Regions from separate parts of the Ornithinibacillus xuwenensis genome, predicted to be linked through region 1. Evidence: riboswitches for the same ligand, from Rfam matches in the RefSeq annotation. Region 1 holds a riboswitch; each other region holds the start of a gene.
What was found. A riboswitch is a leader RNA that binds a small molecule or an ion and turns the genes downstream of it on or off. The one in region 1 is predicted to bind cobalamin.

Region 2: linked by a shared signal. The riboswitch ahead of ABC228_RS06745 (DUF4430 domain-containing protein) and the one ahead of ABC228_RS08090 (ribonucleoside-diphosphate reductase subunit alpha) in region 1 are both predicted to bind cobalamin.
Region 3: linked by a shared signal. The riboswitch ahead of ABC228_RS03035 (DUF4430 domain-containing protein) and the one ahead of ABC228_RS08090 (ribonucleoside-diphosphate reductase subunit alpha) in region 1 are both predicted to bind cobalamin.
Region 4: linked by a shared signal. The riboswitch ahead of ABC228_RS07150 (acyl-CoA thioesterase) and the one ahead of ABC228_RS08090 (ribonucleoside-diphosphate reductase subunit alpha) in region 1 are both predicted to bind cobalamin.

The regions. Positions count from the first base shown of each region.
Region 1 is NZ_JBDIML010000002.1:443,081-446,835, forward strand. Features, by position in the region: gene ABC228_RS08080 (ABC transporter ATP-binding protein) at 1-197, shown strand, start outside; gene ABC228_RS08085 (NAD-dependent deacylase) at 231-953, opposite strand; cobalamin riboswitch at 1,099-1,289, shown strand; gene ABC228_RS08090 (ribonucleoside-diphosphate reductase subunit alpha) at 1,421-3,661, shown strand; gene ABC228_RS08095 (flavodoxin) at 3,658-3,755, shown strand, end outside.
Region 2 is NZ_JBDIML010000002.1:180,874-184,628, forward strand. Features, by position in the region: gene ABC228_RS06740 (hypothetical protein) at 30-476, shown strand; cobalamin riboswitch at 610-796, shown strand; gene ABC228_RS06745 (DUF4430 domain-containing protein) at 996-3,755, shown strand, end outside.
Region 3 is NZ_JBDIML010000001.1:503,444-507,198, forward strand. Features, by position in the region: gene ABC228_RS03030 (ATP-binding protein) at 1-1,661, shown strand, start outside; cobalamin riboswitch at 1,708-1,888, shown strand; gene ABC228_RS03035 (DUF4430 domain-containing protein) at 2,042-2,488, shown strand; gene ABC228_RS03040 (ECF transporter S component) at 2,494-3,000, shown strand; gene ABC228_RS03045 (ferredoxin) at 3,029-3,283, opposite strand; gene ABC228_RS03050 (YpbB family protein) at 3,412-3,755, shown strand, end outside.
Region 4 is NZ_JBDIML010000002.1:262,897-266,651, forward strand. Features, by position in the region: gene ABC228_RS07145 (hypothetical protein) at 1-422, shown strand, start outside; cobalamin riboswitch at 501-680, shown strand; gene ABC228_RS07150 (acyl-CoA thioesterase) at 858-1,340, shown strand; gene ABC228_RS07155 (ABC transporter permease) at 1,404-3,347, opposite strand; gene ABC228_RS07160 (ABC transporter ATP-binding protein) at 3,337-3,755, opposite strand, start outside.

The sequences.
Region 1 (3,755 bases):
TAACAACTTTAATGGTAACGCATAATATGCAGCAGGCACTGGATTTAGGAACAAGGTTAATTATGATGGATAAAGGACAGATCATCTTGGATATCGATGAAAGTAAGAAGCAGGGCCTTGCAATTGAAGATTTACTCAAGGAATTTCAACGAATTCGAGGAGAGCAATTTGAAAGTGATCGTGCAGTATTAGGGTAATTACGGGAGACAGGAACAGATTATGTTTCTGTCTCATTTTAATTGTTGATCGATTTCTATTAGGAATTCCTTAATGCTCTTATGTTGTATGATAGAATCGGCAAAACGATCTAATGGAGTCGCCTCGCGGTTTACAATGACCAGTCGGGCACCATGCTCCTTTGCAACCATTGGAAACATGTTAGCAGGAGAAACTGTTAGGGAAGAGCCAAGTACGATAAACAGCTCTGCCTTAAATGTTTCTAATTCTGCTTGGTTAAATGTGGCTTCAGGTAGCATTTCGCCAAATAGAACAATCCCCGGGCGAACAGGTCCCCCACAATGATGACAATAGTTACTCCCATTCAAGTATCGTTCTCGGTCCTGCTCTTTTTTACAAACATTGCAATAAAATTTTCGAAATGTACCATGAAGTTCCATGACGTTATTATTTCCGGCATCGTGATGAAAGCCATCCACATTTTGTGTAATAACCCCATGTATCGTCCTGCTCTGTTCCCACCTTCCAAGTATTAAATGTCCAGGGTGAGGTTTATAACTATCTATTTCTCTTAATCGATATTGATAAAAGTTCGTAAATTCTTCAAAATTATGGTTTAGAGCGTGAACATTCGCTAGCTCATCTGGATTAAATTTTGCCCATAACCCTCTATTTTTTGAACGAAAATCTGGAAGACCACTTTCTGTTGACATGCCAGCTCCTGTAAAGATGATCGTATAGGTAGATGCTTGAATCCAATTAATAATTTCGTCCATTCGTTATACACCTCACAATTATTAGTACCATTTTACATAATAGAATTTCTATTTACGAATAAAAAAACAATGGTTGCAAAGTCTATTAATCTATGATAGGATTTATATACAATATATTGTGTTCGTGTTAAAACTTAATACTATATATAGTGTTGTGAGCAATGGTGACATGTTAATGTCTGAATAGGGAATCCAGTTAGAATCTGGAGCTGTCCCCGCAACTGTATGTGTCGACGAACGAGAATTCCACTGTATCATTATTTCTATCTTGATATGGGAAGGACTTTAGTAGGGAGAAGCACAAGCCAGGAGACCTGCCAAAGCTCACAGTTTCATTTTCTTCGGGGTGAAAGAATATGAGACGATGGGGTTATACATAATAGGATAATTTCTGTCGTTTTTTATGAACCGTTCATCCCGTGGGTGAGCGGTTTTTTTGCTTGTCATTACATAAGGAGGTATTTGAGATGGTAACAGCTACTGTAAATAAAGAAGAGATGGGAGAACAACTGATTCGATTTGCCTTTCAAGGGCTCTCTATTGAGTCTAATGAATTTATGGAGAAATCGATAGAATTGTTAAGAGAGAAAGAGGACTTAACGGTTGATAGAATAATTGATTTATTTGTTAAAAAGGCATTAGAGAATATAGATGAAGCAAAACCAGATTATACCTTTGTAGCGAGTCGATTGCTGTTACAATCATTATATTATCAAGCAGCTAACAATCGTCAACATGATGTAAACCAACCATATGGGGATTTTTATGCACTTATTGATTTTCTTACGAAGGAAGGAATTTATACATCAAAGCTGCTTGAAAAGTACAGTAAATCAGAGATTGATTACTTAGCGCAGAACATTGATCCGGATAAGGATTTATTATTTACTTATTTAGGTTTATATACGCTTGCAAACCGATATCTAGCAACCAATCATAAAAAGGATACATATGAATTACCACAAGAACGATGGATGATTATTGCCATGCATGTGATGCAGGATGAAAATCCGGAAAAACGTTTGGATTTAGTCTTAGAAGCGTATTGGGCATTAAGTAATCTATATATGACAGTTGCAACACCAACATTAGCGAACGCTGGAAAAACACATGGACAGTTATCAAGCTGTTTTATTGATACGGTTGATGATAGCTTACAATCTATTTATGACAGCAATACGGATATTGCAAAGCTATCTAAAAACGGTGGTGGAATTGGCGTATACATGGGCAAAATACGTGCCAGAGGTAGTTCCATTAAAGGCTTTAAAGGAATGTCAAGTGGTGTTGTTCCCTGGATTAAACAGTTAAATAATACTGCCGTAAGTGTTGACCAGCTTGGAACTCGAAAAGGTGCTATTGCTGTCTATTTAGATGCGTGGCATATGGACATTGAATCATTTCTGGACTTGAGATTGAATAATGGAGACGACCGGATGCGCGCCCATGATATTTTTATTGGTGTCTGTCTACCAGACTTCTTTATGGAGCAGGTAGAGGCGCGTGGTGACTGGTATCTATTTGATCCACATGAAGTTCGTGAGGTCATGGGCTATTCACTGGAAGACTTTTATGATGAACAAAAAGGAAGCGGTACTTGGCGAACAAAGTATGAGGAATGTATTAACTGTGAAGAATTGTCCAGAAAACGAGTGCCTGCGATTAATATCATGAAGCGAATCATGAAGTCGCAACTCGAATCAGGAACGCCATTTATGTTTTATCGGGATGAAGTAAATAGACAAAATAGTAACCAACACAATGGCATGATCTACTGCTCCAATTTATGTACAGAGATTACACAAAACCAATCGCCAACTGAATTTTTAGAGGAATTTACAGATGAGGATGGCTATGTCATTAAAAAATATAAAACTGGTGATTATGTTGTTTGTAATTTAAGCTCCATAAATCTAGGGAAGGCAGTACCAGATGACATATTAGAACGCTTAATAAAGGTGCAGGTACGGATGCTTGATAATGTCATTGACATTAATACGCTACCAATTATTCAAACGCAGTTAACAAACCAGAAATATCGAGCAATCGGTCTAGGTACGTTTGGATGGCATCATCTTTTAGCAAAGAAACACTTATACTGGGAGTCGGCTGAAGCAGTTCAGTACGCAGATGAGTTATATGAAAAAATCGCTTATTTAACTATTAAGAGTAGTATGGAATTAAGTAAAGAGAAAGGAAGCTATTCCGTATTCTCGGGAAGTAAGTGGAGTACAGGTGCATACTTTGATGACAAAGGCTATTCTGATGAAAAATGGAACGCATTAAAGCAGGATGTGATGGAATATGGTATTCGTAATGGCTATTTGATGGCTGTTGCGCCGAATTCTACAACTGCTATGATTGCTGGATCTACCGCAAGTATTGATCCGATATTTAAACCTTTCTATCATGAGGAAAAGAAGGACTTCAAGATACCAACTACAGCACCAGATATCGATCATCAAACATATGATATTTATCGTCGTTCAGCCTATATCCTAGATCAACGATGGTCTGTGAAACAAAACGCTGCTAGACAGAAGCATATTGACCAAAGTATCTCTTTTAATATCTATGTGCCAAATACTATTCGTGCTACAGTTCTGTTAGATTTACACCTTCAAGCTTGGAAAGAGGGTTTAAAGACTACCTATTATGTTCGATCGACCTCTAATGAAGTAGAAGAATGTGAGTGGTGTGCAAGTTGAGAACAGCAATTGCATATGTGTCCTATAGCGGAAATACGGAAGAAACAGCAGAACTCATTCAACAAAAGCTCTATGCAAGAGGAATACAAGTCGA
Region 2 (3,755 bases), 260 kb from region 1:
GAAAATTATAGTTAGAATGGAGCGCTCTTTTGAATAAAAATAAATTCTTATACATTGCACTTAGTATGATAATAATTGTTGTTTTGGCTATTTGGTTTTTAAATATGACGTCAAAATCTACTACATTTAAAGAAATGCTAGAAGAACAAATAAGACAAGATGAACAACTAACAATAACTAACTTAGATTATGATAGAATCCATCAAATAAGCATAGAAGGTCCTACAGGTGATGAAATTGAAATTGATGATAAAGATGTGATTTCTGATTTGCTTGGAAATGAACTCCATATCGATAAAGGCGGCAAGTATAAAGAAAGTAAAGCTGAGTACGATTTATACATTCATTTTTATGGCTCGATACATAGATATACGATTGCGGAGGACTATATAAAAACGTTTGATGGAAATTACAAAGTTTTAGATGAAGATAATGAGGTATTTAATTATTTTACTTCCTTATATGGAGGAAAATAAATATACATTTAATAAAAACCTACTCCCATTTTGGAGTGGGTTTTCAATTTATCTAAAATTAATTAAAGACATGTAAATCCACATCCAGAAATCCTTTGACTCTATTCCCATTATTATCTAAAATTAAGATAATTGAATACGAAGAAGATTTGGTTGATTTCTTTGTAGAAATCATTAAAAGGGAAGACCGGTGAGAATCCGGCGCGGTCCCGCCACTGTAAATGGGAGTTATCTATATCATATACCACTGTCTTCGGATGGGAAGGTGATAGATAATGTTGATCATGAGCCAGGAGACCTGCCTTATCTTTTACGCCATTCAACCTACGAGGATAGGGGGTGCGCTTGCGCGGGTTTTATACTAGGTTTATACATACCTAGTTAACAGTAAGATAAGGATGCATCTCTTTCTATTAGAGATGCATTTTTTAATGGTCTTAGTAGATTGAGAGAATGAAAAATCTAGTTTTTATCGCTGAAAAAAAGTAAGCGTATACATTTGGGGAAGGAGCGTTACATGTGTTTAAAAGAATTCTTAGTACCTTATTAATCGCAGTTTTAATCGTATTTAACATACCTCCAAAAGAATCCTTCATCAATGCAGCAGAAGCATCTAGTGATACAGTATCAGTGAATGTACGAGTAGAGGCATATAATAGAACGATTGTGGAACCTACCGAGGTAGAGGTGGGATCATTTGACTTGCAACAATATGTTGGTGGTACTTCACCAATTACGACAGAGGATCCGCGTGCCATACATGCGATTATTCGAGCGCTAGAGTCTGCAGGTATTAATACACTCGATAAGAATGAGTTCGACCTAGGTTATGGTGGGAATTACATTGCAGGTATTGATGGTCTATGGGAGTTTGATAGAGGCGGATTTAGTGGCTGGATGTACTATATTGATAATCAATTCGTACCAGTGGGTGTGTTAGATAGAAAAATAACCGATGGTGAGTCAATCGTTGTTTTCTATGTAGATAATTACAATGACAATACGTACAGCTGGTTTGACCAGGAACATATTACGGCCGAGGTTGGAGAACCAATTTCGATTAAACAAAATGGATTGGTGTATGACACTTGGACAAATGAACAAACAACAGGTCCAGTTGAGGGCTCCACCATTCTTGTGAATAACGATCCTTATCTACAGGGTGGTAATGCCGTTGTAACGGATGAAAATGGAATGGCAACAGTAACATTTGATGAGGCTGGGACATATACCCTTTCAGCGGAACGAAAAAGTGGTGAATTAACCAATATTTCAAGACCATATGCACAAATTACGGTTGAAGAGGCACCACCAGAAGATACGACACCACCAAGCGTCACGGTGGATACTTTAACAGATGGAATGGTAGTAGAAGAACCAGAGCTTACCTTTCGTGCGAGTGCAACCGACGAAATAGATGGCAGCATTACACCAACCATTAAACTAAACGATACGAAATTAAATCCTCAACAGGATGGACAATTTAAAGCAAGTCTACTTGAGGGAAAGAACGTTATCCAGGTTACTGCTGTCGATAGTAACCAGAACAAAGTAACGAAAAGCTATAACGTAACCTATCAATCAAAGAAAACGACAAACTATAATATCGAAGATGCGATGAAAAAAGCTAGTAACCACATGCTACATGAGGGGATTATTAGTGAGTGGCAAGCGATTGGCTTAGCTAGAGCTGGCGTTTCAATTCCGAATGAGTATCTTCAAATCTTTGATGAAGCTATTCAAAGTCAAATTGTCGAGCAGTTGGAAAGTCAACGCGTCAAAATTACCGATATTGAAAGACTAGCAATTGCTGCGGTTGCTTTAGGTAAGGACCCTCAAGATATCAATGGGTTAGACTTAATCGAGTTAATTTATAATAGCCCTGAACGTCGTGGTGGCTATGACACGATGACGTTTCAAGGAAATAATGGTCCAATTTTTGCCTTGATTGCCTTGGATTCAAATGCGTATACAGTACCAAGTGATGCAAAATGGAATCGTCAACGATTAATAGCGGAATTATTACGTACGCAAAATGAGGATGGAAGCTGGAATCTAAATGAATATTTCAGCTCACCAAGTATTGATATTACAGCAATGGCAATAACAGGACTTAGTCCATATAAAGATCAAGCACCTGTTAAAGAAGCTTTAGATAAAGCGGTAGATTACTTATCATCTGTTCAAACTGATGAAGGTGGATTTGATGGCGGATCGTTTGTAGGCGGGGTGACTAGTGAAGCAACCTCTCAGGTTATTATTGGTCTAACAGCCTATGGTATCGACCCGACGGGCAGTGATTTTACGAAAAATGGAAACAATTTAGTTGATCATTTACTAAGTTTTCAATTAGCTGATGGTGGGTTTCAGCATACAAGTGGGGACTCCATGTCCAATTCGATGGCTACAGAGCAAGCCTACCAAGCATTAGTAGCGTATCAGCTGTATCAACATGATGGCGGAAGTCTCTATCAATTCCCGCAATCTAGTGATCCAGTTGAAAAAGTAATCAACCTGAATGAACAGGTAGATGTAACGAAGAATCAAGTAGTTAAAATAAAGGGAAGCAAGACACAAGTAGTGATGCCAGATGATTTACCAGAAGGAACCAAGCTAATCGTTCGGGAGATTACGAAGCAATCACCTGGATTAGAAAAGGCTGGCGATGTATTTAATTTTGAATTCCAATTTCCAGATGGTAAGCAGCCGAAGGGTAGCTACCAATTAACGATGGGTGTTAACTCCGGTGTTGACCTAAGTAAGACAGGTATCTATTACTTGAATGAACAAACAGAAGCGTGGGAATACGTTGGTGGCTGGGGAGATGCGAAAGATGAAGTCATAACGGTTCAGGTTGACCATTTTTCAACCTATGGTGTATTCACAGACACGGAAGGCCCATCCGAGCCTCAGGTAACGGAGAAGAGCAAGACTTCCGATAGTATTTCATTAGGCTTATCAGCAGATGATCCATCAGGGATTAAAGAATATATCATTTATCGTGATGGAAAACAGGTAGCGGTTGTTCCGGGTACAGATGCTGAATATGTTGATACAGCGCTAAAAGCGAATCAGGTCTATCAGTATACAGTTGTCGCGGTTGATTATGTAGGAAATAACTCAACTGAAGGAAAGATTTCCGTACGTACAAAGGAAAAAGAAGCTGCAAACGATGAACAAGGAAATTCTGGAAGCGGCACGGATAAAGGTGATGGAAATTCAACAGACGGGAAAACAGGTCATCAACTACCGAATACAGCTACAAACATCTATAACTAC
Region 3 (3,755 bases), on a different contig from region 1:
ACGTTCAAGAAGCAGAAAAAGACTTGGAGCAGACAGCTACGAAGGTTTCTGTGATGGTTGAAAATCATGAAGACATCTCGTTAATTCATGAAACGACAGAACGGGTAAAAGATTCTGCTAGTAAAGTACTTATTCTATTTTCAGACGGAAGAATCTGGGGTTCGAATACCGATAATCAAATGCTATCTGATTTGAATGAAGAGTGGATTATTGAAAACTCTAATGTTCGAGATTTGTCAAATCGTGATACGACGATCGAAAAGCAAATTGAAGTTCCTAATGAGGAAATGGGTGTTATGCTTGTTGCAACCTCTGTACCTAACAGCGATGCGGCAGTAATTGTCTATCAATCGCTTGCCGTTGTCGATAAAACCAAATCTGAAACAACTAAGATAATATTAGGTGCGGCTGCTGTTGCCATTGTTCTTACAACAATATTTGCTTTCTTCTTATCCACACGTATTACGTCACCGCTTATTAAAATGCGAGAAGCTGCCTTTGATTTAACAAGAGGTGAATTTAATACGAAGGTTCCCATTTTAACCCATGATGAAATTGGTGAACTGGCGATGGCATTTAATCACATGGGAAGACAGTTGAAATTTCATATTAATGCATTAAGACAAGAAAAAGAGCAATTATCAAGTATTGTTAATTCCATGGCAGATGGTGTCATTACATTAAGTAGAAATGGGGAAATTATTGCCACCAATCGTCCTGCAGAACAGTTTATGGAGGATTGGTATTTTGAGAAGAACCTAGAGAAGGCAGATGGTAATCGTAAACTTCCGAACGAGCTCTATGAATTACTGCAAGAGGTTATTCAAGGAGAAAAAGAGGTGTTGGAAGAAATTGGATTGCAAGGTAGAACTTGGGTTATGATTATGACTCCATTATATGATCAATCCTATATTCGCGGTGCAGTTGCTGTTATGCGTGATATGACAGAAGAACGCAGACTTGATAAATTGCGAAAAGATTTCATAGCCAATGTATCGCATGAATTAAGAACACCTATTTCAATGCTTCAGGGATATAGTGAAGCAATTGTGGATGATATCGCAGAAAGTAAAGAAGAAAAAAATGAGCTTGCCCAAATTATTTATGAAGAATCACTACGACTTAGCCGATTAGTTAATGAATTACTTGATTTAGCTAGTATGGAAGCGGGTTATTTAACCTTAACGGTAGATACGGTTGAGGTTAATCCATATGTGGATCGTATATATCGGAAATTTAAAGGAATAGCAGAGGAACACCAGATAGATTTGGTATTGACAAAAGAAATATCAGAACCATATGCTTATTATGATCCAGACCGTATGGAACAAGTTTTTACAAACCTGATTGATAACGCTATTAGACATACGAGTGAAGGTGGCTTTGTTAAGGTCTTTGTTCAAAACGATATACACGAGCTGAATGTATCGATAGAGGATAGTGGTAGTGGTATTCCCGAGGAAGATTTACCATTTGTTTTTGAACGTTTCTATAAAGCAGATAAATCTCGGACTAGAAACAAGCATGTGAAGGGGACCGGACTAGGACTATCAATAGCGAAGAATATTGTAACGTCGCATAACGGTATGATATCGGTTAAAAGTAAGGTAAATATTGGTACAACGTTTAACTTGAAGATACCTAGAAGTGAAGAACTTTAGCTTGTGTTTTTCGACTTGTATTGTTACTATATTCAGTAGAATTGAATACAATATTTTTGATATTGGTGTGTTCCACTTAAAAGGGAATCTAGTGAAAATCTAGAGCTGTCCTCGCAACTGTAAGTGATAACGAACTAAGCATTGCCACTGTATGAATAACATACGGGAAGGGCTTAAAGTAGGCATAAGTCACAAGTCAGTAGACCTGCCAGTGTCATTTGTATCAATGATCCCGAGGATAGGACATTTGAGACAATCTCGTACATAGAAAGTAAAACGATGCTTTTTTATGGTGAAGGACTGTCAGAAGAGTTAACCTTGTTGCGGGTTAGCTCTTTTTATTTTTCCTGTTCTTGATAACACGTATGGAGGATGAGAAGATGAAGAAGCTATTATTTAAATTTATGGCAGTACTTATTACATTAGTTGTGATGGTAGGATGTTCAGAAGAGGATTCCACTAATAATGAACAACAAAGTCAAGGCACAACTACGGAACAATCAAATGAATCCGAAAATAATTCGGAACAGCAGGAGGAAGCTTCAGTCCATATAAAACTTTCTCAGGATAAAGAGGCTGAAGTTATTGAAGAAAAAGATATTGTTATTGAAGATGGTGACACCTTAATGGATGTTTTGAAAGCCAATTTTGAAGTTGAAGAAAAAGATGGCTATGTTAATTCTATTGAAGGTATCAATGATAAAGATAAAGAATTAAAGAAATTCTGGATGATTTCTGTTAATGGAAAAGCGGCTGAAGTTGGTGCAAACGACATTGTACTAAAAGATGGTGACGAAGTAGTACTTGATTTCCAATCATGGGAATGATATAAGTGAATATCTATAAGATAACACTGATTGCATTACTCGCCACATTAGCAATTGTTGGTCGGGTTGCCGTGTCCTTCATTCCTAGTGTACAGCCGGTTACCTCAATCATTATTATCAGTGGCATTTTTTTAGGGCCAGTTTCTGGAATCCTATTGGCAATTTTGGTTACCTTTCTGTCAAACATGTTACTAGGAACTGGAATTTGGACTGTTTGGCAGATTATTACTTGGGGATTAATAGGCTTAATAAGTGGGATAATTGGCAAGTATACTAAGAAATTCCCTCTCTATGTAGTGGTTTTATTCGCTGTGTTTTGTGGTTATTTTTATGGTTTTGTAGTTTCATTGGTAAACTACCAGGTGACTGGTCAGGGATTTCTGGCATATTATCTTGCCGGATTACCATTTGATACGAATCATGCAATCGGGAATGCCGCATTTATGATTTTATTATATCCTGCAATTACATTTATCTTTAATAACTATATAACGAAACATCTAAAAAAATGAACACCAACTAGCCTAAGTTGGTGTTCTATTATTCTTCAAGCCTTAATGGATTACCGTTAAATGGAAGCTCGGATATTTTAATAGAGTCACTTGGACAACCCTCAAATGCATCCAGTACGTCATCTTCTAATCCCAATGGAATTACTTGATTTCCTGTGTTATGATCGATTCGGACAAACGCAAGACCTTCATCATCATAATCAAAAATTTGTGGACAGGTAATCCCACAAGCACCACAGGCTATACATGTGTCTTTATCCACGATGGAATATTTTGCTCTCATGTTACATACCCCTTATCCTTACTTTGCAGTTCTGGTGCTTACTTCTATATTAATTTGTTAGCATATATAATTCAACTATTGCAATCAGTGTTATGATGGAGATAGTGACGGAAAAGAGGGGAAGTATTGTGTGTTTTAAAGGGATAATATTAAAATGTATAACATTCATGAAGGAAAATCGCTCTATTTCCGGAATCTATCATCTGCTTTCCGGCAAGAAATCTATTCAATCTGTTCATGATGCTAAAATTTTCAACCTAGAAGGGCTTTACGGAATCTATCCTGCGTTAACAATGATTGATTTCCTAGATTGTGTGCAGCAAATGGTTGCAGGTGGTTTGATTAAAAAAGGTAAAACAGATAATTATTATGATATCACGGACAGAGGAGAACAGTATTTAAAGCAATCTGACGTTACTAGTATCTTATGTTATTTTAACGGGATAAAGTACTATGGTCGAGACGTTACTTT
Region 4 (3,755 bases), 180 kb from region 1:
ATAATCCGGATTCCTATTACCTTGTCTGGAATATACAGCCAAGTGATCAACTGCAGTACATCGATTTTTATATGACAAGAGATAGAGGATTCAGGATTTCATATGGAACCGAACACTACTATTATCCGAAGGTTCAAATGGTGCAGAGAGTCAACGCTCAGGAGAAAACTTATGGAGCGATGGCGTTACCGGATGAATGGCAGTCGTTCATGTCTAGCCTGATGAAGGTGGAGGAAGCTAGTCAACCGCAATCTCTTTTTTACGAAATGCCGATTGGGCAATCCATCAGGATAGGATTTATTCCGTATGATAAAAATGATAAGATAACGGAGCTTGAAGGTTCTATTAATGGAAGTTCCTATACAATTGGTGATATACAGTTGGATTTTGTCTTGCATCTCTATGAAGAGGATTTGGAATAAATTCCAGGAAGCTCATCCCCATACGATTCATCACCAGTTGTAAAAATAAAACTTGTATATTATAGTTGAAAAGAAACATAGCTAGCCGGTAAAAATGGTGTCTGAAAGGACCTAAAAGGGAATCTGGTGAAAATCCAGAACTGTACCCGCAACTGTAAGTGCGAACCGAAATAAACAAAACCACTGTCTTCGGATGGGAAGGGTTTAAAGTAGCTATCTCGCATGAGTCAGGAGACCTGCCATTTTTATAGCGTATTTTCTTCTTCGGGAGTTGGGAAGATTGGACGAGGGATTGCTACTTAAACAGTACTGTCTTCTGTTTGAATAGTGTTATTCTGCGCCTGTACACCCCATCTTCAAGGATGGGGTTTTTTGTCATTCTTTCTACTAGAGGATTCGCACCCAAATAACAAATGAATAGGAATGAGGAAAGCAATGGTTGAAAAATTACCCGCAAGTATTTCTAGAACGATTCAAACAAAGTTAGTATTACCACCGGATACCAACCATCTGGGGACGATTTTTGGTGGAACTGTCTTATCGTATATTGATGAAATCGCAGCAATTACTGCCATGAAGCATAGTAAGGGAGTGGTTGTCACTGCTTCTATCGACACCGTGAATTTCTTATCGTCAGCTCGGGTAGGGGACATCTTATTATTAGAGGGCTTAGTTGTTTCTACTGGTAGAACTTCTATGGAGGTATATGTGAAAGTGGAATGCCAAAACCTCGAAACAGGGGAGAAAACGACAACGACGACAGCTATTCTTACGATGGTAGCCGTTAATGAAACGGGAAAGCCGACTCCGGTATTAGGAGTGGAGCCAGAGACAGAAGCGGATTATAAACTATTTAAACTGGCACAGGAAAGAAAGGAACGTCGCCTAAAGGTTAAGGAGCTATTAGGAGAAAGCTAGTATTTCAATTTCAATAAGGGAAAAGCTCCAGATCCATTTAGTGGCCTGGAGCTTTGTGCTTTATTAGAGTGCTTCCTTTATAATTTTTTTATAGTAGAGAACAGAAAGAATACCAAAGACAGAGTACATGGCGGTGTAAATAATCATGACAATTATCATCGGTGTCCACATTTCTGTTCCGAATAGAAACCATCCAGATTGAACGGCAAAGTAGCTATGTGAAAGACCAACTACTAAGGGAATTCCAAAATTAAAGAACTGCTTTGCCTGAATGCCTCGCATTAAATCCTTTCTAGTAAACCCTAACTTTCTTAAAATGGTATAACTGGATTTCTCCTCTTCTCCTTCATCCATCTGTTTAAAGTACAGAATACATCCAGACGTAATAAGAAATGTTAGTCCCAGAAACCCAACAATGAACATTGTAAGTCCCATGACCTGTTTTTGACTATTACTCATTTCAATTCGTGAGTAATTAATTGTATTCTCACGAAAAGATAATGATTGGAAGATGGTATTGGCAGCCTCTAGCTTTTCTTCCTCATTTATATCAATCCCAATGTAAAGAGATGAATCGTGTTGAATATCTTGGTTTAGATCATTCTTTAGCGCCTGGTAAATCTCATCATCCACGATGACTGTAGGTAAACCACCATTTGAAAAATTAAATGGTATAACATATTCATCCTGTAAACCGATATAATGCTGCTTAAATGATTTATTTTTCCCAAATAGCTCTATTTCGCCATGATCCTTTAATGACATCATAAGCGCCATGGCATCATTATACCCTGAAAATAATACTTCGTCCTTCTTGATATCACCATTAACAGACTCCTCACTCACAACCGGTAAGCTCATCTGGCTTGGGTCGAAATTCAATTCTGCGAGATTGGTTTCCATAATGTCGGTTACATCTGTGTTTACTTGGATTACTTCTATTCTTTTCTCCTGATAGTCGATATGCTGACGTGCTAATGCAGCTTTAAATTTTTCAGCAGCCTCGGTATTGGTTAAGGAGAAATGAGTAGGCACGTTGTCCTCAGCTGCCTTTTCTGCTGAATAGTAAGAGATATAGCTTAATGCTAGTAAACCAATTGCTAGTGCAGACACCGTTGTAATAACAGTTAATAATAAGGCATTGGACCGCATTCGAAACATAATGGATGATAGTGATAGAACCTCATTTATGGATAAATAGCCGCCTTTTTGTTTTCGAATGATATTCGCAATAAAGGTGACCGACCCTTTATAGAATAAGTATGTTCCGATAATAACGGAGCCTAGAATCACGATCATGGCCATAAACAATTCATTTATTGTTGAAAAGTCACCATCAAATAGCTTCGATGAAATGTAATAGCCTAGAAGGATTAAACCAATCCCCATTGCACCTAATAAAATCTCGAATAGGCTTATTTTTTTCACCTTCTCCTCCGTTGAAGAAAGAACTCTAAACAAAGAGAGAATGGTTTGTCTTTTAATAAAGACAAAGTTCGTCAATAAGATGAGAAGGTAGATGGCGAAAAACACAAGGATAGTCTGGATGAGTGCTTCTTCTGAAAATTGTAGTGTCGTACTTGTTTCGATTCCCATCACTTTTAATAAAATCATTAAGATTAGTTTTGAGCTAGCAAAACCAATGAATATTCCAAAAAGCATAGACCCAAAGTATAAAATGAAATTCTCTACACTTAGCAAACGAAATATTCTAGCTTTCGTCATCCCAATTAATTGATATAATCCAATTTCCTTACTACGGCGTTTTACAAATAGTTTATTGGCATACAATAGGAAAATGGATACGATAGCAATGAGTAAAACGGAAGCTGTTCGAACTCCTGCTGCTCCTTTAATCGATCCCTTTACTTCGTCCATCGATGGATCGTACTGTAGTGTCACAAAGGCAAAATAAAGTGCCACACTAAAAATCAGGGCAAACACATAAAGATAGTAATTCTTCATGTTCTTTTTCAGGTTTCGTAGGATTAGGAGATTAATATTCATGCTGTACCCCACCTAACACAGCCTGTGTTTTCATAATATCGTTGAAAAAAGCTTGTCGAGATTGTTCGCCCTTATTTAATTGTGTATAAATCTGACCATCTTTAATAAATATGACTCTACCACAATAGCTTGCAGCAACGGGGTCATGTGTCACCATTAGGATGGTTGCTTTATGCTTTTCATTTAAGTCGCTCATTTTCTTTAATAAGTCTGATGCTGATTTCGAATCAAGTGCACCGGTCGGCTCATCGGCAAATATGATGCTTGGTTGGTGAATAAAAGAACGTGCTGCAGAGGTACGTTGCTTTTGACCACCAGATATCTCATTCGGATATTTATCCTTTAAATCATAAATACCTAATTCGGTTGCCACTTCTTTAAATTTTTGATTGGCTTCTTTTTTGGATA